DNA from 3 places in the Streptomyces sp. CA2R106 genome. Region 3 is predicted to be linked to each of the others. Evidence: riboswitches for the same ligand, from Rfam matches in the RefSeq annotation. Region 3 holds a riboswitch; each other region holds the start of a gene.
What was found. Region 3 has a riboswitch for cobalamin ahead of WA788_RS08120 (cobalamin biosynthesis protein). Riboswitches for the same ligand answer to the same signal wherever they lie in the genome.
Positions count from the first base shown of each region.

Region 1: linked by a shared signal. The riboswitch ahead of WA788_RS07155 (ABC transporter substrate-binding protein) and the one ahead of WA788_RS08120 (cobalamin biosynthesis protein) in region 3 are both predicted to bind cobalamin.
Region 2: linked by a shared signal. The riboswitch ahead of cobN (cobaltochelatase subunit CobN) and the one ahead of WA788_RS08120 (cobalamin biosynthesis protein) in region 3 are both predicted to bind cobalamin.

Region 1 is NZ_JBAGKC010000003.1:344,252-350,328, reverse strand. It holds gene WA788_RS07160 (FecCD family ABC transporter permease) at 1-411, opposite strand, end outside; gene WA788_RS07155 (ABC transporter substrate-binding protein) at 408-1,481, opposite strand; cobalamin riboswitch at 1,501-1,706, opposite strand; gene WA788_RS07150 (TetR/AcrR family transcriptional regulator) at 1,849-2,577, opposite strand; gene WA788_RS07145 (LLM class flavin-dependent oxidoreductase) at 2,633-3,745, shown strand; gene WA788_RS07140 (sulfurtransferase) at 3,742-4,755, shown strand; gene WA788_RS07135 (LLM class flavin-dependent oxidoreductase) at 4,752-5,639, shown strand; gene WA788_RS07130 (MFS transporter) at 5,722-6,077, shown strand, end outside.
Region 2 is NZ_JBAGKC010000002.1:61,329-67,405, forward strand. It holds gene cobN (cobaltochelatase subunit CobN) at 1-2,451, opposite strand, end outside; cobalamin riboswitch at 2,636-2,758, opposite strand; gene WA788_RS03375 (precorrin-3B synthase) at 2,843-4,363, shown strand; gene WA788_RS03380 (precorrin-8X methylmutase) at 4,360-5,040, shown strand; gene WA788_RS03385 (precorrin-2 C(20)-methyltransferase) at 5,037-6,077, shown strand, end outside.
Region 3 is NZ_JBAGKC010000004.1:49,325-55,401, reverse strand. It holds gene WA788_RS08130 (putative cobaltochelatase) at 1-1,632, opposite strand, end outside; gene WA788_RS08125 (cobyric acid synthase) at 1,724-3,217, opposite strand; gene WA788_RS08120 (cobalamin biosynthesis protein) at 3,226-4,182, opposite strand; cobalamin riboswitch at 4,294-4,425, opposite strand; gene WA788_RS08115 (SDR family oxidoreductase) at 4,535-5,458, opposite strand; gene WA788_RS08110 (SDR family oxidoreductase) at 5,474-6,077, opposite strand, start outside.

The DNA.
Region 1 (6,077 bases), on a different contig from region 3:
GGACGCGCCGACGCCGAGCACCAGTACGGTGACCGCGCCGACGGCGGCGCCGTCGGAGATGCCCAGCAGGTAGGGGTCGGCGAGGTCGTTGCCGGTGAGCGTCTGGAGCACCGCGCCGCACACCGCGAGCCCGGCGCCGGTGGCCGCCGCACCCACCACCCGCGGCAGCCGCAGCTGCCAGACGATCTGGTCGTCCAGCAGCGTCACATGGTGGTCGCCCAGGCCCAGCCGCCGCAGCAGGACGTCGGCCACCACTCGCGGCGGCTCGTGCACCGACCCGATCGCGAGGCCGAGCAGGCACACCGCCAGCAGCGCCACCGCGGCCGCGGCCAGCACCGCCGCCGCGCGGGCCGCCGTACGGTCGCGGGCGCGGTCGGGCGTACGCGTACGCGTACGGTCCGCGGCCGTCACGACGCGGCGGGCAGTGCGGCCAGACCGGCCGAGACCCGGGACGCGCCGTCCGCCAGGAGCACGCCGGGCGTCGACTCCGAGAACGGCACGACGACGAACGCGCGCCGGCGCACCGCGGTGAGCCGGCTCAGCACGGGGTCGTGCTCCAGATAGGAGATCTTGGCCGCGGCACTGTCCCAGCTCGCGTCCGCGAGCACGATGGCGTCCGGGTCGGCGGCGGCCACCTGCTCCCAGCTCACGTTCTGCCAGCCGCCTTTCAGGGTGCCGAACACGTTGTGCGCGCCGACCGCGTCCAGGACGGCCTGCGGTCCGCCGTGGCCGGCCCCGACGTAGGGGGACTTGGTGCCGGAGTCGTACCAGAGCACGTCCAGGCCCTTGCCCGCGCCCTGGGCGGCCAGTGCGGCCAGCGCCGTCTTCTGCTGCCGCTCGATCGCGGCCCCCCGCTGCGGCACCCCGAAGACCGCGGCGATGTCGGCGAGTTCGCCCCACACCGCCTCGAACGACGCGGCGGGCACCTGCTTCGCGTCCGCGCAGCCGAAGGGCGACAGATAGGAGCCGATGTGCTCGGCGGCCAGCTCGGCGCGGGTGCCGGCGACCTTGCCGGTGAAGGCGCTGGTGTAGGAGGCGTAGAGGAAGTCGGGGCGCGCGGCGAGGAGCTTCTCCTTGGACGGGTACTCCTTGCTGAGCACCGGCACGGAGTCGTAGGCGGCCTTCCACTTCGCCGGGATCGTGTCGTCGAGGTAGGCGGTGCCGGCCATCCGCGACTGGAGGCCCAGCGCGAGGGCGACCTCGGTGGCGCCCTCGTTGAGGGTGACCAGCCGCTTCGGGGGCGCGGCGACGGTGGTGGCCACGCCGCAACTGCGCACGCTGACGGGGGCGGTGCTGTTGCGCGCGGTGGCGGAGGACGCCGGGCCGTTCGCGGCGGGCGCCCCCGTGCAGGCGGCCAGGCACCCGGTGGCCAGCAGGGCCGCGGCGGCGGCCGGCAGCCGTAGCGGGCGGGTGCGGGCCCGGGCGCCGGGGCGTATGAGACGGCTGATATGGCGGAACGGGCGCAGGGCGCTGCTCGGCACGTGTACTCCAAACCCTCGTGGAAGATGTCGCGCCGTGGCCGGTCTCCTGGCTTTCGCGTCGACGCTCCACGGCCGGCCTTCCCAGGCGTCCGTTGCCGGTCCGCCCAGTGGCCCCGACCGTCGTGGGGACGGTCGGCGCAGGGCCGCGGAACTCCGCGACTACAGTGGCGAGGGCCGCACCGGCTTCCGACCGGTTTCCCGTGCACCACGGCACGCGCACGCTACCAAACGCGCCGCCCCGCCCGGCCGGGCGGATCACAGGGCGCGGAGGGCCCGCACCGGCGCGGGGGCAGGGCCCGGTGCCAACGGCCGCGGCCCCGCCCGGAGTTGACGGGAAGGGCCGCGCGAGGGGAGTGCGGAGCGGGGGTCAGGACGGGCGGTCGGTGCCGTAGCCGTGCAGGAAGGCGTCGACGGCGCGGGTGACGCAGTCGCGGATCTCGGCCGCGCCCAGCGGCGGGCTGCCGTGCGGGCGGATGGTGATCTCCGAGGTCACCAGGGCGATGAAGTGCACGGTGGCGCGGGCGGGTTCGGGGATGCGCAGCAGCCCGGCGCCGGCGAGCTGCTCCAGCCGCCGGGCGACCTCCCGCTGGACGCGCTGCGGCCCGGCCTGCTGCCAGGCGTCGATCACGGCGGCGGGGAAGTGCTGCACCTCGGCCTTGATCTGCCGGATCATCGCGAAGTGCTCGGGGAACTGGGTGCGCTGGCCGACGAAGGCGCGGCCGAGCGCGAGCAGGTCGGCGCGCGGGTCGGTGCCGGTCACCTGCTTCTCGACGGTCGCGACGAACGCGTCCGCGACCTGCCCGGCGCTGTCGTGGACCACGTCGGAGAAGAGCTGGTCCTTGCCCTCGAAGTGGTTGTAGATGGTGCGCGTGGACACGCCGGCCTCGGCGGCGATCGCCTCGATGCTGGTGCGGCTGTAGCCCTCGCGGCCGAAGACGGTCCGGGCGCCCTGGGTGATGGCGTCGCGCTTGCCGGCCCGTCCGCCGGTACGGGCGGGGCCGGGGCGCTCCGGTGCCGCCTTGCGGGCGGGGGCCGTCGGTGGGGTACTCAGGGGAAGCCTCCGATACGGGTCGTCGTCCGTTGCCCAATTTACCATGCACGTTGTACTTTACTTTGAGGGCTTTCCGTCAACCCGCCAGAGGACCGTGCACATGGATATCGGGACCATCACTTTCGGCACCCTACTCAGCGACCCCTTCACCGGGCACCGCGTCTCCCAGGCCGAGCGCCTCGACGAGGTGGTCCGCAGCGCGGTGCTCGCCGAGCGGCTCGGCTTCTCCTGGTTCACCGTGGGGGAGCACCACTTCGGGGAGCGCGACGTCATATCGGCGCCCCCGGTGGTGCTCGCGGCGATAGCCGCCCGCACCTCCACCATCACCCTGGCCACCGGCACCACGCTGGTCGCCAACCGCGACCCGGTGCTGGTCGCCGAGGACTACGCGACGCTCGACCAGCTCTCCGGCGGGCGGCTCCAGCTCATCGCGGGCGCCTCCTTCTTCCCCGACCCCTACACCGTCTTCGCCCAGCCGCCGGAGAGCAAGGCCGACCGCAAGCGGGAGAACCTCGAACTCCTGCTGCGCCTGTGGTCCGAGGACGAGCCCGAGGTGACCTGGCAGGGCGCCTTCCGCCCGCCGCTGGACGCGGTGCGGGTGCAGCCGCGGCTGTACCAGGCGCGGCCGCCGGTGTGGGTCAGCGGCGGCTCCAAGCCGGACTCGGTGCACCTGGCGGTCGAGACCGGGCTGCCGATGGTCTTCGGCACCACCGCCCGCCCGCCGCAGACCCACGCCCCGATGTTCGCGCTCTACCGCGAGCTGTGGGCCAAGGCCGGCCGCCCGGCCGAGCAGGCGCGCACCGGCGCCGCCAGCCACGTCTTCGTCGCCGACACCACCGCGCAGGCCCGCGAGCAGTGGCGGGAGTACTACGCCAACTACTTCCGCGGCGCGAAGCTGCCGGTCGGCGCCCGACCGCTCGCCTTCGACTTCGACGACCTGGTGGGCCCCGGCTCGGCGATCTGCGGCAGCCCCGCCGAGGTGGTCGACAAGCTCGGCCGGCTCCACGACCTGTGGGGCCACGACCTGCACCTGCTGTCCGTCGACATCGGCGGCATCCCGCACGCCAAGGTCGCCCGCGCCATGGAGCTGGTGGCCTCCGACGTGATCCCGCAGGTCGCGGGCCTCGGCGCGGACCGCCCCACCGGCGGCACCGTCGCCGCACGCCCGGCCGCTCCGGCCCCCTCGGTCGCCCAGGTCGGGGGCGCCGTATGAGCACCCCGGACGGCATACCCGCGCACATACCCGCGCGCACCGCCCCGCAGATACCGCCGGTCGTCCCGACCGCCTGGGTACGGGAGCGTACGGCGGCCACCCCGGACACCGCCTCGGACGGCACCCCGGGCCCTGCCTCGGACGGCGCCCTCGTACTCGCCGACGTCCGCTGGTACCTCGACGGCCGCTCCGGCCGCGACGCCTACCTCGCCGGGCACCTCCCCGGCGCCGTATGGGTGGACGTCGACACCGACCTGGCCGCGCCCGGCACCGCGGCCGGCGGCCGCCACCCGCTGCCCGCGGCCGAGGAGTTCGCCGCGCGGCTCGGCCGGCTCGGCATCGCCGACGACAGCGTGGTGGTCGCCTACGACGACCAGGGCGGTGGGTTCGCCGCGCGCCTGGTGTGGCTGCTGCGGCGCACCGGCCGCCGGGCCGCCCTGCTCGACGGCGGCCTGGCCGCGTGGGACGGCACCCTGGAGACCGGACCGGTGACCCGGGCGCCGGTGACCCGCGAGGTGACGCCGTGGCCGGCCCACCTGCTGCGCGACGCCGACGAGGCGGCCGCGGCCGGCCGCACGCCGACCGCCCTGCTCCTGGACTCCCGCGCCGCCGCCCGCTACTCGGGCGCCGACGCCCACGCCGGGGAGACCCGCACCGGGCACCTGCCCGGCGCGCTGAGCGCCCCCTGGCAGGACAACCTCACCGCCGGCGGCCTCTTCCGCCCGCCCGCCGAACTGCGCGCCCGGTTCGCCGCACTCGGCCTGACCGCGGCCGAGGAGGTGGTGTTCCACTGCGGCTCGGGCGTCACCGCCTGCCACAACCTGCTCGCCGTGGAACTGGCCGGGCTGCCGGACGCCGCGCTCTTCGTCGGCTCCTGGTCGGCGTGGTCGGCCGACCCGGACCGCCCGGTGGTGCAAGGCACCCGGCCGTTCGCGGCCGACGGAACCGGAGCGCCCGCGACCGGAGCGCCCGTGACCGGAGCGCCCGCGACCGGGGAGGCCGCGCGATGAGCCCCGTCGAAGGAACGCAGCTCGGCTTCGGCCTCGTCTCCCACTACCGCGGCCCCGACCCCGACCTGCTGGTGGCCGAGGCACGCCACGCCGAACAGCTCGGCTACGACCTGTTCGCGCTCAGCGACCACCTGCACAGCGACCGCGCCACCTGGGAGCCGTGGACCGCGCTGAGCTTCCTGGCCGCCGCGACCGACCGGATCACCCTGGCCACCGACGTACTCGGACTGCCCTACCGCGCCCCCGCGGTCCTGGCGAAGATGGCCGAGTCCCTCGACCGGCTCTCCGGCGGGCGGCTGGTGCTGGGCCTGGGCAACGGCGGCTACGAGGCCGAGTTCGCCGCCTTCGGGCTGAGCACCCGCACACCGGGCGAGAAGGTCGCGGCCCTCGACGAGGCCGTGCAGATCATCCGCGCCCTGTGGCGGCAGCCCCGGACGACGTTCCGCGGCCGGCACTTCTCCGTCCAGGACGCCCGCATCGAGCCGCGCCCCGCGCACCCCGTCCCGGTGTGGCTGGGCACCTACGGACCGCGGGCGCTGGCCGTCACCGGGCGCCTCGCGGACGGCTGGCTGCCTTCGCTGCAACGCCTCAGCCTGACCGAGGCGGTGGCGCTGCGGGACCGGGTGCGGGCCGCCGCCCGCGCGGCCGGACGCGACCCGGACAGCCTCACCTGCGCCTGCAACGTGCAGATCCGCCTGGGCGGGCCCGCCGCCGGCGGGCGCGTCGTCGCCGGGTCGTCGCAGCAGGTGGCCGAGCAACTCGCGGCCGTGGTGCGCGCCGGGTTCACCTTCCCGCTGCTGTTCGGCCTGGACCACGCGGAGGACCGCGAGCGCTTCGCCGCCGAGGTGGCCCCGCTGGTGCGCGCCGAGTTCGCCCGGGCCTGACCCGGCCCCGCGGGCCCGCCGAGCCGCGAAGCCGCGGCCCGGCGGGCCCCACCTGACCTGATCCGAGAGGAAGAGATCCCGCATGGCACGCAAATGGTGGACGCTCGTGGCCGTGGTGGCCGGAGTGTTCATGCTCGTCCTGGACATCACCATCGTGAACGTGGCCCTGCCCGACATCAGTGACGACTTCCACTCGTCGCTGTCCGACCTGCAATGGGTCATCGACGCCTACGCGCTGGCCCTGGCGGCCGGGCTGCTGACCGGCGGCTCGCTCGCCGACTTATGGGGCAGGCGGCGGCTGTACGCGGCGGGCACCGCGGTCTTCACGATCGGCTCGCTGCTGTGCGGCCTGGCCACCGGCCCGCTCTTCCTGGCGCTGGCCCGGGCCGGCCAGGGCATCGGCGGCGCCGTGGTGTGGGCGACCTCGCTGGCGCTGCT
Region 2 (6,077 bases), on a different contig from region 3:
GACCAGGCCGCGCAGCGGCGAGCCGGACGGCCCGGCGGGCACGAAGCCGCCGGCCAGCGCGTGCACGGTGCGGTCGATCTCGTCGGTGGTCGCGGTGAGCCGGGGGACCACCTCGCGGGCGGCGAACTCCAGGACGGCGGCGACCTGTTCGCCGCTGCCGGCGGTGACGGCGGGCACGGCGGCCGGGTCCCAGCCGGCGTCCTCCATCGCCTGGACCAGGGCGCGGGCGCGCTCCTCGACGGCGTCGGCGGCGGTGCGGGTGGCGGCGGACTCGTCCAGGCCCAGCGCCTCGCGCAGCCCGGGCAGGGCCGCGGTGCCGCCCCAGATCTGCCGGGCGCGCAGGATCGCCAGCACCAGGTTGACCCGGTCGGTACCGGCCGGGGCCTGGCCGAGGACGTGCAGGCCGTCGCGGATCTGGGCGTCCTTGATCTCGCAGAGCCAGCCGTCGACGTGCAGCAGGAAGTCGTCGAAGCCCTCGTCGTCGGGGCGGTCGGCCAGGCCCAGGTCGTGGTCGAGGCGGGCGGCCTGGATGAGGGTCCAGATCTGGGCGCGGATCGCCGGGAGCTTCGCCGGGTCCATGGCCGCGATCTGGGCGTGCTCGTCCATCAGCTGCTCGAGGCGGGCGATGTCGCCGTAGGAGTCGGCGCGGGCCATCGGCGGCACGAGGTGGTCGACGAGGGTGGCGTGGGCGCGGCGCTTGGCCTGGGTGCCCTCGCCCGGGTCGTTGACCAGGAACGGGTAGACCAGCGGCAGGTCGCCCAGGACCGCGTCCGGGCCGCAGGCCGCCGACAGGCCGGCGTTCTTGCCGGGCAGCCACTCCAGGTTGCCGTGCTTGCCGAGGTGGATCATCGCGTCGGCGCCGAAGCCGCCGTCCGCGGCGGGGGCGGCGATCCAGTGGTACGCGGCCAGGTAGTGGTGCGAGGGCGGCAGGTCGGGGTCGTGGTAGATCGCGATCGGGTTCTCGCCGAAGCCGCGCGGCGGCTGGATGAGGACCAGCAGGTTCCCGTGGCGGAGGGCGGCGAGCACGATGTCGCCCTCGGGGTTGCGGCTGCGGTCGACGAACAGCTCGCCGGGCGGCGGGCCCCAGTGCTCCTCGACCGCGTCGCGCAGTTCCCGCGGCAGGGTGGCGTACCAGCGGCGGTAGTCGGCGGCGGGGACCCGGACGGGGTTGCGGGCCAACTGCTCCTCGGTGAGCCAGTCCTGGTCGTGGCCGCCGGCGTCGATGAGGGCGCGGATGAGGGCGTCGCCGGGGTGGAGGGGGGAGCCGTCGGAAGGGGTGACGTCGGAGGGACCGCCGTCGGACGGCGCGTCGAGGCCGGGGACGGGGTCGGGCCCGAAGTCGTAGCCCTCCTCGCGCAGGCGGCGCAGCAGGGCCATCGCGCTGGCGGGGGTGTCGAGGCCGACCGCGTTGCCGATGCGGGAGTGCTTGGTGGGGTAGGCGGACAGCACCAGGGCCAGGCGCTTGTCGGCGGCGGGTATGTGCCGCAGCCGGGCGTGCCGTACGGCGATGCCGGCCACGCGGGCGGCGCGCTCGGGGTCGGCGACGTAGGCGGGCAGGCCGTCGGCGTCGACCTCCTTGAACGAGAACGGGACGGTGATCAGCCGCCCGTCGAACTCGGGCACCGCGATCTGGGTGGCCGCGTCGAGCGGGGAGACGCCCTCGTCGTTCGCCAGCCACGCGGCGCGCGAGCCGGTCAGGCACAGCGCCTGGAGCACGGGGACGTCCAGGCCGGTGAGCGCGCCCGCGTCCCACGCGTCGTCGTCGCCGCCCGCGGACGCGTCGGCGGGGCGGGTGCCGCCGGCGGCGAGCACGGTGGTGACGATCGCGTCGGCGGCGGACAGTTCTGCGACGAGTCCGGGCTCGGGGGTGCGCAGGGAGGCGACGAAGTACGGCAGCGCCCGGGCCCCGGCCGCCTCGATCGCGTCGCACAGGGCGCCGACGAACGCGGTGTTCCCACTCATGTGGTGGGCGCGGTAGTAGAGCACGGCGACGGCGGGGGCGTCCGCGGGCGCCGCGGCGGCCGTCCGCTCCAGCGGGCCCCAGGAGGGCGCGGGCGCGGGCGGTTCGAAGCCGTGGCCGGTGAGCAGCACCGTGTCGGACAGGAAGCGGGCGAGCTGCTCCAGGTTGGCCGGGCCGCCGTGCGCCAGGTACGCATGCGCCTCGGCCGCGAGGCCCACCGGCACCGTGGACGCCGCCATCAGCTGGGCGTCCGGCGCCTGTTCGCCGCTCAGCACCACCACCGGCAGGGTCGTCGCCAGCAGCGCGTCCAGCCCCTCCTGCCACGCCCGCAGTCCGCCCAGCAGGCGTACGACGACCAGGCCGACGCCCTCCAGCAGCTCCGGCAGCAGCGCCACGTCCACCCGCGTCGGGTTCGCGAACCGGTACGCCACCGGTCCCCCGGCCGCCCGAGCGCTGAGCAGGTCCGTGTCCGACGTGCTCAGCAGCAGCACCCGTTCGGGATGCGGCCCGCCGAGCCCCTGCTCACCGGCGGGCGAAGGCGCTTCGGCCGGGGGCAGTTCCTCGCCACCCCGCACCGGGGCGGTGGTGCTGGAGTCGGCGGAACGGGGCAACTCGGATGATCCGGTCACAACGAAAACCCTTCCTCGGGGTGTCCGCGCCCCGGGTGGTGTCGGACGGCGGGAGTTCCTGGCTCGCTCGACCGCCGGAGGCACCGGTGGCCAAGTTCACAGTGGCGGGACCGCGCCGGATTCGCACCGGGCTTCCTCCCCTGTCGCCGTCTGCGGCAATGGCGAACCGGAAGGTCCGCACCGGGAGCATAGTAAGCGCCGTACGCATTCGGCAGATGACCCGATTTGTGGCACGGTCGGTATGCTCGCCGCCATGTCCACCGCCCCCGACCAGCCCGTCCAGCCGCCGCGGCCGACCGCCGACGCATGCCCGGCGGACGTCAACGCGGCGGTAGGGGAAGCCGCCCGGGCCCCGCGCGGCCGGGCGGACGCCTGCCCGGGGGCCCTTCGGCTGCACACCGCCGACGACGGCGCGCTGGCCAGGGTCCGCGTCCCGGGCGGTGCGCTCGGCGCGGCGCAGGCCGAACGGCTGGGCGAGGCGGCCCGGCGGTTCGGCGACGGTGATGTCCATCTCACTTCGCGCGGCAACGTCCAACTGCGCGGCCTGGCCGCGGGCTGCGGGGCGGAGCTGGCCCAACTGCTGGGCGCGGCCGGGCTGCTGCCGTCTGCGGCGCACGAGCGGGTACGGAACGTCGTGGCGTCGCCGCTGTCGGGCCTGGACGGGCAGGGGCACCTGGACGTCGGGGGCTGGCTGCGGGAGCTGGACGGGCTGCTGTGCGGGAGCGCGGCGGCCGCGGCGCTGTCCGGGCGGTTCCTCTTCGCGCTGGACGACGGGCGCGGCGACGTCGCGGCCCTGGGACCCGACGTGACGCTGCGCGCGGCGCCGGACGGGACGGCGCTGCTGCGGGTCGGCCGCAACCCGGCCCTCCGCCTTCCCGCCGCCGACGCGCCCCGGGCCGCACTGCTCGCCGCGGAGGGCTTCCTCGCCGCGGCCACGCCCGACGGCGGCGGCGAGCCCACCGCGTGGCGGGTGGCCGACCTGCCCGACCGCGGCGCGGCCCTCACCGCGGACCTCGCCGGCCGTCTCACCGCACCGCCCGCCACCACCGCGGCCCCGCCCGCCGCCTCCCCCGCCGGCACCCGGGGGGAAGCCGCACACACAGCACCCACAGTGCCCCCCGCAATCGGCCCCATCCCGCACCCGGCCGCCCCCGGCGGCCCCCTCGCCCTCTCCGTCCTCGCCCCCCTCGGCCGCCTCACCCCCGACCAGTGGCGCGCCCTGTGCGCGCTCGCCGCCCGCACCCCGGCCGCGCAGCTGCGGCTCACCCCGTGGCGCGGCGCCGTCGTCCCCGGGGTGCCCGCCGACCGGGCCCGGGCGGAGCTGGCCGCGCTCGCGGCGGCCGGACTGGTGACGGACCCGGGCTCCCCGTGGGTGGGCGTGAGCGCGTGTGCCGGGCGGCCCGGCTGCGCGAAGTCGCTCGCCGACGTCCGCGCGGACGCGGCGGCCCTCGTCCACCCGGCACCCGGGGACGCCGAGCCCTCCCGCCCCACCCCCGGGAGCGGGGAACCCGGGGACACACAGCCCGAGGGCACACAACCCGGGAGCGGGGAACCCGGGGGCACCACCCCCCGCCCCCTCCCCGTCCACTGGTCCGGCTGCTCCCGCGCCTGCGGCCGCCCCCGCACCCCCGACCGCGTCGAAGTCGTCGCCACCTCGAACGGCTACCGTGTGGACCTCTTCCGTACCGGGGCCCCGCTGCGAAGCGCCCACCCCCGGCCCGCCGACCTCGCCGCCACCGTGGCGGCCGCGCGCCGCGGCGCGCCGACCGAATGAGCGAGACCACCGTGCCCCCTGTGCCCCCGGTCCCCCCGGGCTCCGCGTACCCCTACGCGTACGAGAAGGACGGTGCGGCCATCTACCGCCGCTCCTTCGCCACGATCCGCGCCGAGGCGGACCTCGGCGGGCTGCCCGCGGACGTCGCCCAGGTCGCGGTGCGGATGATCCACGCCTGCGGCATGGTCGACCTGGTCGCCGACCTGGCGTACTCGCCCGGCGTGGTCGCGCGGGCCCGCGCGGCGCTGCGGGCCGGGGCGCCGATCCTGTGCGACGCCGCGATGGTCGCCAGCGGGGTGACCCGCAAGCGGCTGCCCGCGGACAACGAGGTGATCTGCACGCTGGGCGACCCGTCGGTGCCCGCGCTCGCCGCGGAACTCGGCACCACCCGCACCGCGGCGGCCCTGGATTTGTGGCGGGACCGGCTGGAGGGCGCGGTCGTGGCGGTCGGCAACGCGCCCACCGCGCTGTTCCGGCTGCTCGAACTCGTCGCCGCGGGCGGCCCGCGGCCGGCCGCGGTCATCGGCGTCCCGGTCGGCTTCGTCGGCGCGGCCGAGTCGAAGCAGGCCCTGGCCGCCGACCCGTCGGCCCTCGAGTACCTGGTGGTGCACGGCAGGCGCGGCGGCAGCGCCATCGCGGCCGCCGCGCTCAACGCGATCGCGAGCGAGGAAGAATGAGCAGCCGTCCGTCAGCGGCCCACGAGACGGCCGCATCCGACAGCGTGGGGCGGCTCTACGGGGTCGGCCTGGGCCCCGGCGACCCGAAGCTGCTGACCGTACGCGCCGTGGAGGTGATCTCGGCGGCCGACGTGGTGGCGTACCACAGCGCGCGGCACGGCCGGTCGATCGCCCGCGGGATCGCGGCGGGGTACCTGCGCGCGGGCCAGATCGAGGAGCAGCTCGTCTACCCGGTCACCACCGAGACCACCGACCACCCCGGCGGCTACCAGGGCGCGATGGAGGAGTTCTACGAGCAGGCCGCGGCGCGGCTGGCGGCGCACCTGGACGCGGGGCGCAGCGTGGCCGTGCTGGCGGAGGGCGACCCGCTCTTCTACGGGTCGTACATGCACATGCACAAGCGGCTGGCCGACCGGTACCCGACGGAGGTGGTGCCCGGGGTGACGTCGATGGCGGGCGCGGCCGCGCGGCTGGGGGCGCCGCTGGTGGAGGGCGAGGAGTCGCTGACGGTGCTGCCCGGCACGCTGCCGGAGGAGGAGCTGGCCGCGCGGCTGGCGGCGGCGGACACCGCGGTGGTGCTGAAGCTGGGCCGGACGTTCCCGGCGGTGCGGCGGGCGCTGGAGCGCTCGGGGCGGCTGGCGGACGCGCGGTACGTCGAGCGGGCCACGATGGCCGGTGAGCGGACCGCGGAACTCGCCGAGGTGGACCCGGAGTCGGTGCCGTACTTCGCGGTGGCGGTGCTGCCGAGCCGGGGCGGCGCGACGGAGCCGCGGACGGCCGCACCCGCGGCGGTGTCCGAGGCGGACGCCGACGGCGGCGGGCGCGGGCAGGTCGTGGTCGTGGGCACCGGTCCGGCCGGGCCGCTGTGGCTGACCCCCGAGACGCGCGGCGCGCTGGCCGCCGCGGACGACCTGATCGGCTACACCACCTACCTGGACCGGGTGCCGGTGCGGTCCGGCCAGCGGCGGCACGGCAGCGACAACAAGGTGGAGGCCGAGCGCGCCGAGTTCGCCCTCGACCTGGCCCGCAGGGGGCGG
Region 3 (6,077 bases):
CTTCACCGCCACCATCCGCTTCCGCGCGGCCATCGAGCCCGACGCGTCGACCACGAACAGCACGAGGTTGCCCTCCCGGCCCTCCCGCACCGCCTGCCGCAGGTCCGCCCGGCGCACCACCAGCCCGGCGCCCGCCCGCCCCCGCGCCCGCTGGTGCGGCGCCGCCGCACGCAGCGTCGCCGTCAGGTGCAGCGCCGCGAGCCGGCCGTGCGGCAGCTCCGCGCCCGTCGTCCGCCCCTGCGCGGTGCGGGCCCGAGAGCGCCGCCCGGCCGCGCCCTCTCCGAGCCCGGGCACGGTCAGCGCCCGGGTCCGGTACGGCTCACCGGCGGCGGACGGCGGCTGCTCGGCACCTGCCGCCGCGCCCGCGCCGGGCTGCGGGGATGCGGGTTCGGCGCCGGCGTCGGGGGCCGACTCGCCGGCCTCGGGGGCTGCGGTGTCCTCGCGCTGCGGCGGCACCCCGCCGCCCCCGCCGGGGCCGTCGCCGTCCGGGCCGCCCTCGGGGCCGCCGTCCGGGCCGGGGCCGCCGTCAGGATCGGGGTCGGGCTCCGGGTCGTCGTCCGGGCCCGGGCGCTCGTCCACGTCGTTCGCCGCCTGCTCGGCCGCCGCCTGCTCGGCCTCCTGCCGGGCCTGCTCCAGCGCCTCGTCCAGCTTCTGCTCGTCCAGCCCGGGCGCGTCGAACGGGTTGCGGCGGCGCCGGTGCGGCAGCGCCAGCAGCGCGGCCTGCCGGACGTCGTCGGCCGTCACCTCGGTGCGGCCCGCCCACGCCGCCAGCGCGGTTGCGGTACGCGCCATCACGATGTCCGCGCGCATCCCGTCCACCTCGAAGGCCGCGCAGGTCGCCGCGATCTGCCGCAGCACCGTGTCGCCGAGCACCACCGACGGCAGCAGCGCCCGTGCGGCCGCGATCCGCTCCCGGGTCCGCCGCTCCTCCTCCGCCCACCGCGCGGCGAAGGCCGCCGGGTCCGCGTCGTAGGCCAGCCGGCGGCGCACCACCTCCACCCGCTCGTCGGTCTCGCGCGAGGCGGTGACCTCCACGGTCAGCCCGAACCGGTCGAGCAACTGCGGCCGCAGCTCGCCCTCTTCGGGGTTCATCGTGCCCACCAGCAGGAAACGCGCCGCGTGCCGTACCGACACGCCCTCGCGCTCCACGTAGCTCGCCCCCGTCGCGGCGGCGTCCAGCAGCACATCCACCAGGTGGTCGTTGAGGAGGTTGACCTCGTCGACGTAGAGCACACCCCGGTGCGCCTCGGCCAGCAGCCCCGGCTCGAACGCCTTCACGCCCTCGGCCAGCGCCCGTTCGAAGTCCAGCGCGCCGACGAGCCGGTCCTCGGAGGCGCCCACCGGCAGCTCGACGAGCTTCGTGGCGCGCCGGGCGCCGGCCGGGTCCGGGTCGTGCGGCCCGTCCGGGCAGCCCGGGTCCGGCGCGGCCGGGTCGCAGCTGAACCGGCAGCCGGGCACCACCGCCACGTCCGGCAGCAGCGCGGCGACCGCGCGCACCGTCGTCGTCTTCGCCGTCCCCTTCTCCCCGCGCACCAGCACACCCCCCACCGCGGGCGAGACCGCGTTGAGCAGCAGGGCCAGCCGCAGGTCGTCCTGCCCGACGACAGCGGTGAACGGATAGGTGATGCTCATGCCAGGATCGCTCCTTCGAGCGGAAGTCGTGGGTTCAGGGCCATGCGCGGCGCCTGCGGCGGTGCCTGCTGCGCGCGGGGCGGCGGCGGTCTCACGGCGCCCCCGGCGGCAGGAACGGCAGGCCCTCCGGCGGGCCCTGCTCCACCAGCCGCAGCAGCGCCCCGGTGTCGGCGTGCTCCTCGACCAGGTCCGCCAGCCGCTCCAACTGCTCCTCCCGCAGCGCCTCGAAGCGGGTGCCCGGCGCGGGCACGAAGCGCCGCCCGGCCGCCGCGGCCACCTGCCGCAGGAACGCCCGCCGGAAGCCGTCGCTCTCCAGCGACCCGTGCCAGTGGGTGCCCCACACCGCGCCGACCCGGCAGCCGTCGAGGAACGGCTCGTCGCCGCCGCGCAGTTCGGCCACCCCGTGGTGGATCTCGTAGCCGCGCACCGGCTCGCCGTACTGCGTGCCCTCCGGGCGGGCGAGGGTCTTCTCCCGGGCGAAGCGGACCCGCACCGGCAGCAGGCCCAGCGCCCGGACCGTGCCCGCCTTCGACTCGACCTCGTCGTCGATGCGCTCGGCCAGCAACTGGAAGCCGCCGCAGATGCCCAGCACCGGGCGGCCCTGCGCCGCACGCTGCCGTACCGCGTCGGCCAGGCCGCGCGCGTGCAGCCACTCCAGCGCGCGGACGGTGCCGCGGGTGCCGGGCAGCACCACCAGGTCGGCGTCGGCCAGTTCGTCCGGGCGGTCCACGAACCGCACCACCACACCGGGTTCGGCGGCCAGCGCGTCGAGGTCGGTGAAGTTCGACATCAGCGGCACCGCGGCCACCGCGACCCGCAGCACCTCCTCGCCGTGGGGCGCCTCGACCGCGGACTCGCGCACCGCGCCGCGCAGCGACACCCGCAGCCCGTCCTCCTCGTCGATGCCCAGGCCGTGCGCGAAGGGCAGCACCCCGAGGGTGGGGCGGCCGGTGAGGCCGCGCAGCATGTCCAGGCCCGGCCGGAGCAGCGAGACGTCACCGCGGAACTTGTTCACCAGGTAGCCCGCGACGAGCCGCTGGTCCTCCTTCGCGAGCAGCGCCGTCGTGCCGTAGAAGGACGCGAAGACGCCGCCGCGGTCGATGTCGCCCACCACGACCACCGGCAGCCGCGCGCTCCTGGCCACCGCCATGTTGACGATGTCGGTACGGCGCAGGTTGATCTCCGCGGGGCTGCCCGCGCCCTCGCAGACCACCGCGTCGTGCGTACGGCCCAGCTCCTGGAGGCAGTCCACCACGGTGCCGAGCAACTCCGCCTGCTTGCCGCCGTGGTAGCCGCGCGCGCTCAGCTCGCCGACCGGCCTGCCCAGCACCACCACCTGGCTGCGCTGCTCGCCGCCCGGCTTGAGCAGCACCGGGTTCATCAGCGCCGACGGCTCCACCCCGGCCGCCTGCGCCTGCATCGCCTGCGCCCGGCCGATCTCGGCGCCCTCCCGGGTCACGTACGAGTTGAGCGACATGTTCTGGCCCTTGAACGGCGCCACCCGCAGGCCCTGCCGGGTCAGCCACCGGCAGATCCCCGCGGTCACCACGCTCTTGCCGGTGTCCGAACCGGTCCCGGCGACCATCAGCCCCTTCACCGCGCACCCCTCCTGCCGGTCCGGCCGCGGGCCGCCGACAGCAGCACCGACGCGCCCAGCGCGAGCGCGCCGACCCGGCGGGACAGCCGCACCGCGCGCCCGATGTCGGCCGGCCGCGGCGGCCGGAACCCCGCGCCCAGCACCGGCCGGTGCTCGACCCGCCCCCCGTACGCCAGGGTGCCGCCCAGCCGCACCCGCAGCGCCCCCGCGAACGCGGCCTCGACCGGCCCGGCGTTGGGCGAGGGGTGCCGCGGCCCGTCCCGGCGCGCGGTGGCCAGCGCGCTGCGCGGATACGGCCCGGCCAGCGCGGCGAGCAGGGCGGTCAGCCGCGCGCCGGGGTAGCCGGCCGCGTCGTCCAGCCGGGCGGCCGCCCACCCGAAGCGCAGGTGCCGCGGGGAGCGGTGGCCGACCATCGCGTCCAGCGTGTTGGCGGCACGGAAGCCGACCAGCCCGGGCACCCCCGCGAGCCCGCCCCACACCAGGGCGCCGACCACCGCGTCCGAGGTGTTCTCCGCGACCGACTCCACCACCGCCCGCGCCAGCGCGTCGGCGTCCAGCGCGGCCGGGTCCCGCCCGCACAGGTGCGGCAGCCGGTCCCGGGCGGCGGCCAGGTCGCCCGCCTGAAGCGCCGCGCCGATCGTGCGGGCCTCCCGGGCGAGCGAAGTGCCGCCCAGCACCGACCAGGTGGCCGCCGCGGCCAGCGCCGCGCCCAGCAGCGGGCGGCGCCGGGCCGCCCGATCGGCGACGGCGGCCGCGGCCACCGCGCCGCCCACGCACAGCGCCGCGTACGCGCTGCCGGCGCCCCGGTCGTCGCGCCACATGCGCTGTTCCAGGGCGCCGGCGGCCCGCCCGAACCCGGCCACCGGGTGGCCGCGGCGCGGGTCGCCGATCAGGAGGTCGCCGAGGAAGCCGAGTGCGGCGCCGTACGCGTAGGCACGGTGGCGGCCGCTCATGCCGCGGATATCCGGGTACCGGCGGCCGCCAGGGCGGGTGCCGCCTGCGTGCAGGGCATGGCGAAGTCCTCACTCAGGGTCCGCGCCCTGGCTCGACGTGACCGGCGGTGAGAGTCTCCTGGCTCCCGGATCAACGCACTCCCGGGCCTTCCCGCCGGCGTGCGCCGGCCGTGGCCTCCAGCTTCGGGAGTGCACTCCCCGGTGACAGTGGCGGGACCGCGTCGGATTCGCACCGACTTCCTCTCCTGCCGCCGCATTGCTCCCGGCAGTTCACCACGCCCGGAGAAACCCCGTCAACCGGGCCTGCCTGCGGCTTTGCGGCCCCGCGCCGACGGGTGGGCGCGCGGCCGGCTCAGAGGGAGGCGTGCTCGGGAAGCAGCTCCTGGATGCCGATGCGGTGGTAGAACTCCGCGCGGATGCGGTCGCTGACCGCGGACACGACCTCGCTGCCGTCGCGGCTGGGGTCGATGTGGGTGCGGAACGGCCGCTCGCCCTGCGGCAGTCCGACCACCCGGACGATCTCGTCCGCGACCTCGTCCACGGTCCGCCCCGCGGGGAAGAGGTCGGTGAGCGCCTGCGCCATGGAGTCGCGCACCGCGCCGTACGCCTCGTCGTACGCGGTGTCCCGTACGGTGTCGGCCGGCCGGGCCGCGTGGGCGAAGTGGTTGGTGCCCGACGGGTAGGCTCCCGGCACCACGATGACGGTGTCGATGCCGAACCGGACCAGCTCGGCGGCGTAGCTCTCGGCCAGTGCGTCCATGCCCGCCTTCGCCGCGAAGTACGGGGCGAGGAACGGCGGGTGGCCGCCGCGGGTGGAGGACGACCCCACCCACACCAGCAGCCCCTCGCCCTGGCGGCGCAGGTGCGGCAGCGCGGCGCGGTTGACGCGCTGGGTGGACAGGACGTTGGCGTCGTAGAGCGCGGCGAGCTGTTCGGGGGTGAACGCCTCGGCCGGGCCCAGCGCCATGTGGCCGGCGTTGTGGACGACCACGTCCAGCCGGCCCTGCTCGGCGGTGACCTGCTCGATCGCCGCGTCGACGGACGCCTGGTCCTGCACGTCCATCTCGATGCCGCGCACGTCCACGCCCTCCGCCTCTGCGTACGCGGCGAGTTCGGCCACGCGGGGGGCGTTGCGGTCGGCGGTGGCGCGCATGCCCGCGTAGACGGTGTGCCCGGCCCCGGCCAGGAAGCGGGCGGCGAGGTTGCCGATGCCGCTGGAGGCGCCGGTGACGACGATGACCTTCGGACCGGTGCGGTGTGTCGTGGCTGGTGTCATGGCTGTTCCTGCCTCCTAGATGATTCCGCCGTTGGCGCGGACGGTCTGGCCGTTGATCCAGTGGCCGGCGGGGCCGGCCAGGAAGGCGGCCACCTCGGCGATGTCCTCGGGGGTGCCCAGGCGCTCCAGCGGGGGCTGGGCCGCGAGGCGGTCGACGGTCTCCTGGTCCTTGCCGGCCATGAACAGCGGTGTGGCGGTGGGCCCGGGGGCGATCGCGTTGACGGTGATGTCCCGGCCGCGCAGCTCGCGGGCGAGGATCAGGGTCAGCGCCTCGACGGCGCCCTTGCTGGCGGTGTAGGCCCCGTAGCCGGGGAACTGGAGCCCCACGACGGAGGTCGAGAGGTTCACGATGGCCCCGCCCGCGCGCAGCCGGCGGGCGGCCTGCTGGTCGACCACGAAGCTGCCGCGGATGTTGGTGCGGTGCACCGCGTCCAGCTCCGCGAGGTCCAGGTCGACGATCGGCTTCAGCCGCATCACGCCGGCGGTGTGCACGACGGCGTCCAGCCCGCCGAAGGCGGCCTCCACGGTGTCGAAGGCGGCGGCCATGGCGTGCTCGTCGGCGACGTCGCCGCCGACGGTGACGGCCCGGCCCCCGGCGCCCGTGATCTCCTCGGCGAGC